2 linked regions of the Dinoroseobacter shibae DFL 12 = DSM 16493 genome follow. The protein of the gene in region 2 interacts with the protein of the main gene of each other region in a pairwise test. Links are inferred from orthologs where the notes say so. Each region holds a gene or a part of one and is shown on either strand. Other genes may lie near its edges.

Region 1 (3,632 bases), 770 kb from region 2 along the record:
TCGTCAAGGAAGAGCGTGGCAACAAGGGCGCGGCCCTGACCACCTATCTCAGCCTCGCGGGCCGCTACTGCGTGTTGATGCCCAACACCGCCCGCGGCGGCGGCATCAGCCGCAAGATCACCAATGCAGTGGACCGCAAGAAACTCAAGGAGATCGCCTCCGAGATCGAGGTGCCGCGCGGCGCGGGCCTGATCGTGCGCACGGCGGGGGCCAAGCGGACCAAGACCGAAATCAAGCGGGACTACGACTACCTCAAGCGGCTATGGGAGCAGATCCGCGACTTGACCCTGAAATCCATCGCGCCCGCCCCGATCTATGAGGAAGGCAACCTCATCAAGCGCTCGATCCGCGATCTTTACAGCCGCGATATCGACGAGGTGCTGGTCGAGGGGGAAGAAGGCTACCGGGTGGCCAAGGACTTCATGAAGATGCTCATGCCGTCCCACGCCAAGAACGTGAAGCTCTACAATGAGAACCTGCCGCTCTTTGCGCGGTATCAGGTGGAAAGCTACCTCGCGGGCATGTTCAACCCCACGGTGCAGCTGAAATCCGGGGGCTACCTCGTGATCGGCGTGACCGAGGCGCTGGTGGCGATCGACGTGAACTCGGGCCGGGCCACCAAGGAAGGCTCGATCGAGGAGACCGCGCTCAAGACAAACCTGGAGGCCGCCGAGGAAGTGGCCCGCCAGGTCCGCCTGCGCGACCTCGCCGGTCTGATCGTGATCGACTTCATCGACATGGAAGAGCGGCGCAACAATACCGCTGTCGAGAAGCGTCTGAAGGACAAGCTGAAGACCGACCGCGCGCGCATCCAGGTGGGCCGCATCTCGGGCTTTGGCCTTCTGGAGATGTCGCGCCAGCGCCTGCGTCCGGGGATGCTGGAAATCACCACCCAGCCTTGCAACCATTGTCATGGCACCGGGCTGATCCGGTCGGATAATTCCTTGGCGCTGTCGATCGTTCGCGCGCTGGAAGAAGAGGGCATGCGCCGCCGCGTGCGCGAGGTTCTCGTCAAGGCGCCGGTCAATGTCATCAACTACCTCTTCAACGAAAAGCGCGAGCATATCGCGCTGATCGAGGGGCGCTACGGTTTGTCCGTGCGGCTGGAGGCCTCGAACGAACTTTCGGGGGCGGACTTCACCATCGACAAGTTCAAGACCGCGACCCGCAAGGTGGTCGAGCTTGACGCGCCGGTTGTGTCGATCGACACCTCGGGCGTGGACGAGGCCGAGATCGTGGAGGAGCCCGACGAGGAAGAGGCCGACACCGAGACCGAGGCAGAGACTGCCGCCACCGAGGAGACCAGCGAAGAGCAGGCCCCGCGCAAGCGCCGCCGCCGTCGCCGCCGCTCCCGCCGGGGCGGTGGGACCGAGAACGGCGAGTCCAACGGAGATGGCAGCGACGAGGCACAATCCGCCGCAGACGCGGACTCCTCGGATCAAGCTGACATTTCCGAAGAAGCGGAGTCCTCCCAACCGGCGGTTGAGGCAGAGGCAGAAGAGGCCCCGAAACCCAAGCGTCGTCGGCGTCGTCGCCGGAAGTCCGACGCAGAAGAGGGTGAAGCTGCTCCCGATGGGGATGCTGTCTCTGAAGACGTCTCTGCGCCTGAACCCGCCCCGACCCCCGAGCCGGTTGCGGAGGCCAAGGCCGACGCGCCTGCGGCGGAAGCCGAGCCTGTAGCGGAGGCCGAAGCGCCGGTTGAACCCGCAGAGTCTGAGGCGCCCGCCCCGGAGGTCGATCCCACGCCGGAGACGGCCGAAACGGCCCCTGTCGAACACGGAGACGAGGCATCCGACACGACCGATGAGGAGACCGGCCAACCGGTCTCCGAAGAGGCATCGGAAGCGGAGGCCGAAGACCCCCAAGCCGTGGAGCCCGAGCTTGCAGAGGCCGCCAACGAGGCTGCGCCCGCGCAGGACGACGACACCAAGCCCAAGCGGCGCGGGTGGTGGTCGCTCGCGCGCTGAACTGGTATCCATATCGATCGGAAAAGGCGTCCCTCGGGGCCCCTTTTTCATCGGCTCAGGTTTTGCGGATCACGTAGAGTTGGCCGTCGTCCCGGTCGGTCTGGCGCAGCAGTTCATGACCGCTCTCGGCGCAGTAATGGGGCACATCGACGATCGCGGCCGGGTCATCGGCCAGCAGGTGCAACTCCGCGCCCTTGGGCAGGGATTTCAGCGCCTTGCGCGCTTTCAGGACGGGTAGGGGGCACAGCAACCCCCGGGCATCGAGATGGGTCTGATCGGACATGGCCCTTGAATACCGGCCTGTCGCCCGCGCTGCACGTAAATTCCGCAGCCCTTACGCCGCTTTCGGCTCTGGTGATCTATCCAAGCCCCGGAGCGCGGGCTAGGGTCGCGCAAAACGCGAGCGATGCGAGCCATGACATCCACGGAACAGGCGCCAGAGGTCCGGCGCCGCAAGGTGTTCTACCTGCCCGGGTATGACCCGTTTCCGCCCCGGCGATACCGCGAGATGTATCGCCGCGAGGGCCGCAAGCAGGCCGAGCTGTCGGGCTATGGCCTGAAGGTCGCGGGCCTGCCCGGGGGGACCGCCTGGCAGGTGGACTTGCGCGACGGTGCGCGAGAGGTCGTGACGCAGATCGAGGTGCTGGTCTGGTCCGATCTGGTGCAGGCGTCCATGACGGGCAATGTGCTGCGGTCCTACGCGGCGCTGGTGCGAACCGCGTGGATCTATCTTGCCAGCGGGGCCCTCTGGCGGTTGACGCGGTTGCGCAAGGGGCCGGTGCTGGCCGCGCTCTATCCGGTGGTGGCCTTGCTGGCGCAGCTGCTGCTGGCGCTGGGGGCGGGGGTGCTGTGTCTGCAGCTGGTCCCGGTGCCATGGCTGGATCTTTTGCTGGCGGTCGGGGTCTTCGCCCTCGTGCTGGAGGCCGGGTACCGGGCGGATCGCTGGCTCTATGCCCATTACCTGATGCGGGACTATGCCTATGCGGCGGGGCTGGGCGGGGCGTATCCGCCGGAGTTGCGCGCCCGGTTGTCGGGGTTCGCGGACCGTGTGGCCGAGGCGGCGCGCGGAGAGGTAGACGAAGTGCTGCTGGTGGGCCATTCCTCGGGCGCGTATCTCGGGGTGACGGTGTTGGCAGAACTGCTGCGTGCCGGGCGCCTGGAGAGCGGCGTGACGGTCGGGTTTCTCAGCCTCGGTCACGTCACGCCCATGGTGTCGGCCCTGCCGCAGGCGACGGAATTGCGCGGCGATCTGGCGGTACTGGGCCACCAGTCCCGGGTTTTCTGGCTGGATGTGACTGCGCCCGGCGATGGCTGCGCCTTCGCGCTGTGCGATCCGGTGGCCGTGAGCGGCGTGGCACGCGCAGACCAGACCGGGCCGCGCATCATCTCGGCGCGTTTCAGCGAGACGCTCGCGCCGGAAACCTGGGCAAAGCTGCGCTGGCGCTTCTATCGGCTGCATTTCCAGTATCTGCATGCGTTCGACCGGCCCGGGGATTACGACTATTTCCAGATCACGGCGGGGCCGCTGCGGCTCAAGGACCGGTTCGAGGCGCGGGCCCCTTCGCCCAGCGTGCTGCGCCGACGTGTCGTCGCATGAGGCCGCCCGCCCCGAAACCCGTGGCGCGGCAGGACCGGGTGTCGCTCTGGCAGTACCTGAAGCTCTTT
Region 2 (3,517 bases):
TCGGCTTGACGCACGCGGATGTAGGTCTGATACGCCTCTTCCATGGTCGATGAACTCGCCCCCAGCTGTCTGCCGACATCCACGATAAGTTGTTCGTTACCGGTCCGCGCGACTTCCGCCAGCGTGTCCTTGGCCAAGGCGTCCGCAAGATCGTCAATGATCGACATGGCTAGCGCGTCGTCTCCGTCAGCCTGCGGCGAACATATTTATCCACGGTGGTGATCATCTCTTCCATATGCGGATCTTCGAAGAAATGGCCCGCATCGGGGATCTCTTCGTGCGTGATCGTAATCCCCTTTTGCTCATGCAGCTTGTTGACCAGCGACACGGTATCCGCCGGGGCCGCAACCCGGTCCGCGGAGCCGTTGATGATCAGTCCCGAAGACGGGCAGGGCGCGAGGAAACTGAAATCATAGGTATTCGCCGGGGGCGCCACGGAGATGAAACCGGTGATCTCGGGCCGCCGCATCAGAAGTTGCATCCCGATCCAGGCTCCGAAGGAGAAGCCTGCGACCCAGCAATGCTTGGAATTGGGGTTCATCGATTGCAAGTAGTCCAGAGCACTGGCGGCATCCGACAGCTCGCCAACCCCTTGGTCGTACTCGCCCTGGCTGCGCCCGACGCCGCGGAAATTGAAGCGCAGCACCGTGAAACCCATGTTGTAGAACGCGTAATGCAGGTTATAGACCACGCGGTTGTTCATGGTCCCGCCGAACTGCGGATGGGGATGCAGGACGATCGCGATCGGGGCGTCTTTTTCCTTCTGCGGATGGTAACGGCCTTCGAGCCGTCCTTCGGGCCCCGGAAAAATCACTTCGGGCATGGATGCCTGTCCTCTCACCGCCGTTGCCGTTTGCGTCGTCTGTTTTCTTGACGAATTCAATCGGGCAATCTAGAACCATTCTAAACCGAGCGTTGTGGAACCCGGCCCTGTGCAATTAAGGAAAGCAGGGGCGCAGGTCAATGTGCGGCGGCCGTTGCAGGGGAGGGGATCGTGAAACTCAGTACCAAGGGCCGCTACGCGATGGTGGCGATGGCCGATCTGGCCGAAGCCCCGGCCGACAAGCTTGTGACGTTGTCGGAGATTGCCGAGCGGCAAAGTATCTCTCTGACGTATCTCGAACAGCTCTTCGTCAAGCTGCGTCGGGCAAAGCTGGTCGAGTCCGTGCGCGGGCCCGGCGGAGGGTATCGGCTGGCACGGGCGCCGGATGCCATCCGCGTATCGGATGTCCTGCAGGCCGTGGACGAAACGGTCAGTGCCATGCATACCGGGGCGGGGGCGTCCGGTGCCAAGTCCGGCTCACGGGCGCAGTCGATGACCAACCGGCTCTGGGAAGGGTTGAGCGCGCATGTCTATGTGTTTCTACATCAGACCCGCTTGTCTGACGTGGTGACCAACCAGCTGACGCCATGCCCGGCGGTACCGACGCTGTTCACCGTTGTCGACGATGTGGTCGACGATGCAGACGCAGTTGCGAACTGAGGATCCCGAACGTGAAGTCACGCGTCTATCTCGATCACAATGCGACCGCCCCGCTGCGCACCGAGGCGCGCACGGCGATATGCGCGGCCATGGACCTTGTGGGAAACCCATCTTCGGTGCACGGCGAGGGGCGCGCGGCAAAGGCATTGATCGAACGGGCGCGGGCGGAGATCCTGGAGGCATTGGGTGCGCAGGATTGCGACCTGGTGTTCACGTCCGGCGCGACGGAGGCCGCAGCCCTCGCCTGCGCCGGGCAGGACCTCGACTGCGCCCCGATCGAGCATGATGCGGTGGCGTTTTGGGCGAACCCCGGTCTCGGGGTTGATGCGGATGGTACGGTCAAGGTCGAAACCGCGGGAAGAACGGCGCTGCAGATGGCAAATTCCGAGACCGGGATCGTGCAAGACCTGCCCCAGGGGCTCGCGGTTAGCGATCTGACGCAGGCGTTCGGCAAGCTTCCGGTCGCGTTTTCTTGGACGGGAGCACGCATCGGCTTCGTTTCCGCCCACAAGCTGGGCGGCCCCAAGGGAATCGGCGCTGTCGTGATGCGGCGCGGGGTCGATCTTTTGGCACAAATCCGCGGTGGCGGGCAGGAAATGGGCTGGCGTTCTGGCACCGAAAACCTGATCGGTATCGCTGGATTTGCGGCTGCAGCCAAGTCCGCGCAGGCAGATCTGGACAAAGGTGTCTGGGCGCGAGTTTCTGAAATTAGAAATATTCTAGAAACAGCCCTTCACTCTGCCAGCTCACAGACTATTTTTGTCGGGAAAGATGTGCAACGTCTGCCGAACACGATCTGTGCTGTGACACCCGGCTGGCGAGGCGAGACGCAAGTGATGCAGATGGATCTCGCCGGCTTCGCGGTGAGCGCAGGCTCCGCCTGTTCCAGCGGGAAGGTGAGGCCCAGCCGCGTGCTGCAGGCCATGGGCTTCAGCCCCGAGGACGCAGCCTGTGCTCTCCGGGTCTCCATCGGCCCGGAAACGAAAGAAGAGGACGCCCTGCGCTTCGCTGAAGCTTGGGGGAAAGCAAAGAACCGACATGCGGCCCGGGCCGCCTGATCGGGACGAGACAAACCGCCCCGCAAAGTGAGTATGGGGGCCAGAGAGGATGACCAGATGAACGCTCTGACAGAAGTTGAAGTGCGCGAGGGTGTGGACCGCGAAACGGTCGAGGCGGTTCAATCGGTCGGAGAGCGCTACAAGCACGGCTGGGCAACCGACATCGAGATGGAATACGCCCCGAAGGGCATCGACGAGGACATCGTACGCCTGATCTCGGAAAAGAACGAAGAGCCCGAATGGATGACAGAGTGGCGGCTTGAGGCCTTCGCGCGGTGGAAGAAGCTCAAAGAGCCGAAATGGGCCATGGTCGATTACCCTGAAATCGACTTCCAGGACCAGTATTACTATGCCCGCCCAAAGAGCATGGAGGTGAAGCCGAAGTCTCTGGACGAAGTCGATCCCAAGCTCTTGGAAACCTATAAGAAACTCGGTATTCCATTGAAAGAGCAAGCACTCCTCGCCGGTGTCGAGGCGCCCGAGGAAGACCGCCGCGTCGCGGTGGATGCGGTGTTTGACTCCGTATCCGTCGGCACGACCTTTCAGGCCGAGCTGAAAAAGGCCGGCGTGATCTTCTGCTCGATCTCCGAGGCCATCAAGGAACATCCCGAGCTGGTCAAGAAGTACCTCGGCTCCGTCGTTCCGGTTTCGGACAATTACTATGCCACACTGAACTCGGCCGTGTTCTCGGACGGCTCTTTTGTCTATGTGCCGCCGGGCGTGAAATGCCCGATGGAGCTGAGCACCTATTTCCGCATCAATGCCGAGAACACCGGCCAGTTCGAGCGGACGCTGATCATCGCGGACAAGGGATCGTATGTGTCCTATCTCGAGGGATGCACCGCGCCTCAGCGCGACATCGCGCAGCTGCACGCTGCGGTCGTCGAGATCGTTCTGCTGGAAGATGCCGAGGTGAAGTATTCTACGGTGCAAAACTGGTATCCCGGCGACGAGAACGGCAAGGGCGGCATCTATA

Evidence for each region.
Region 1: the proteins of DSHI_RS08310 (region 2) and DSHI_RS11900 interact in binary tests that used the Escherichia coli proteins (3 or more experiments, as listed by UniProt). The link is inferred for Dinoroseobacter shibae DFL 12 = DSM 16493 from one-to-one orthologs.

Annotation. Positions count from the first base shown.
Region 1 is NC_009952.1:2,467,148-2,470,779, reverse strand. Bases 637-3,632 are described here. They hold DSHI_RS11900 (sulfurtransferase TusA family protein), read right to left. Parts: upstream 2,251-3,632; coding sequence 2,023-2,250; downstream 637-2,022. Other genes in these bases: DSHI_RS11890 (cytochrome P450), read left to right, coding at 3,561-3,632; DSHI_RS11895 (hypothetical protein), read left to right, coding at 2,374-3,564; DSHI_RS11905 (Rne/Rng family ribonuclease), read left to right, coding at 637-1,967. Outside these bases: more of DSHI_RS11905, read left to right, coding at 1-636. UniProt on the Escherichia coli protein: Sulfur carrier protein involved in sulfur trafficking in the cell. Part of a sulfur-relay system required for 2-thiolation during synthesis of 2-thiouridine of the modified wobble base 5-methylaminomethyl-2-thiouridine (mnm(5)s(2)U) in tRNA.
Region 2 is NC_009952.1:1,695,161-1,698,677, reverse strand. Bases 637-3,517 are described here. They hold DSHI_RS08310 (cysteine desulfurase family protein), read left to right. Parts: upstream 637-1,494; coding sequence 1,495-2,541; downstream 2,542-3,517. Other genes in these bases: sufB (Fe-S cluster assembly protein SufB), read left to right, coding at 2,599-3,517; iscR (Fe-S cluster assembly transcriptional regulator IscR), read left to right, coding at 995-1,483; DSHI_RS08320 (alpha/beta hydrolase), read right to left, coding at 637-823. In the rest of the region: DSHI_RS08325 (hypothetical protein), read right to left, coding at 1-167; more of DSHI_RS08320, read right to left, coding at 170-636. UniProt on the Escherichia coli protein: Master enzyme that delivers sulfur to a number of partners involved in Fe-S cluster assembly, tRNA modification or cofactor biosynthesis. Catalyzes the removal of elemental sulfur from cysteine to produce alanine.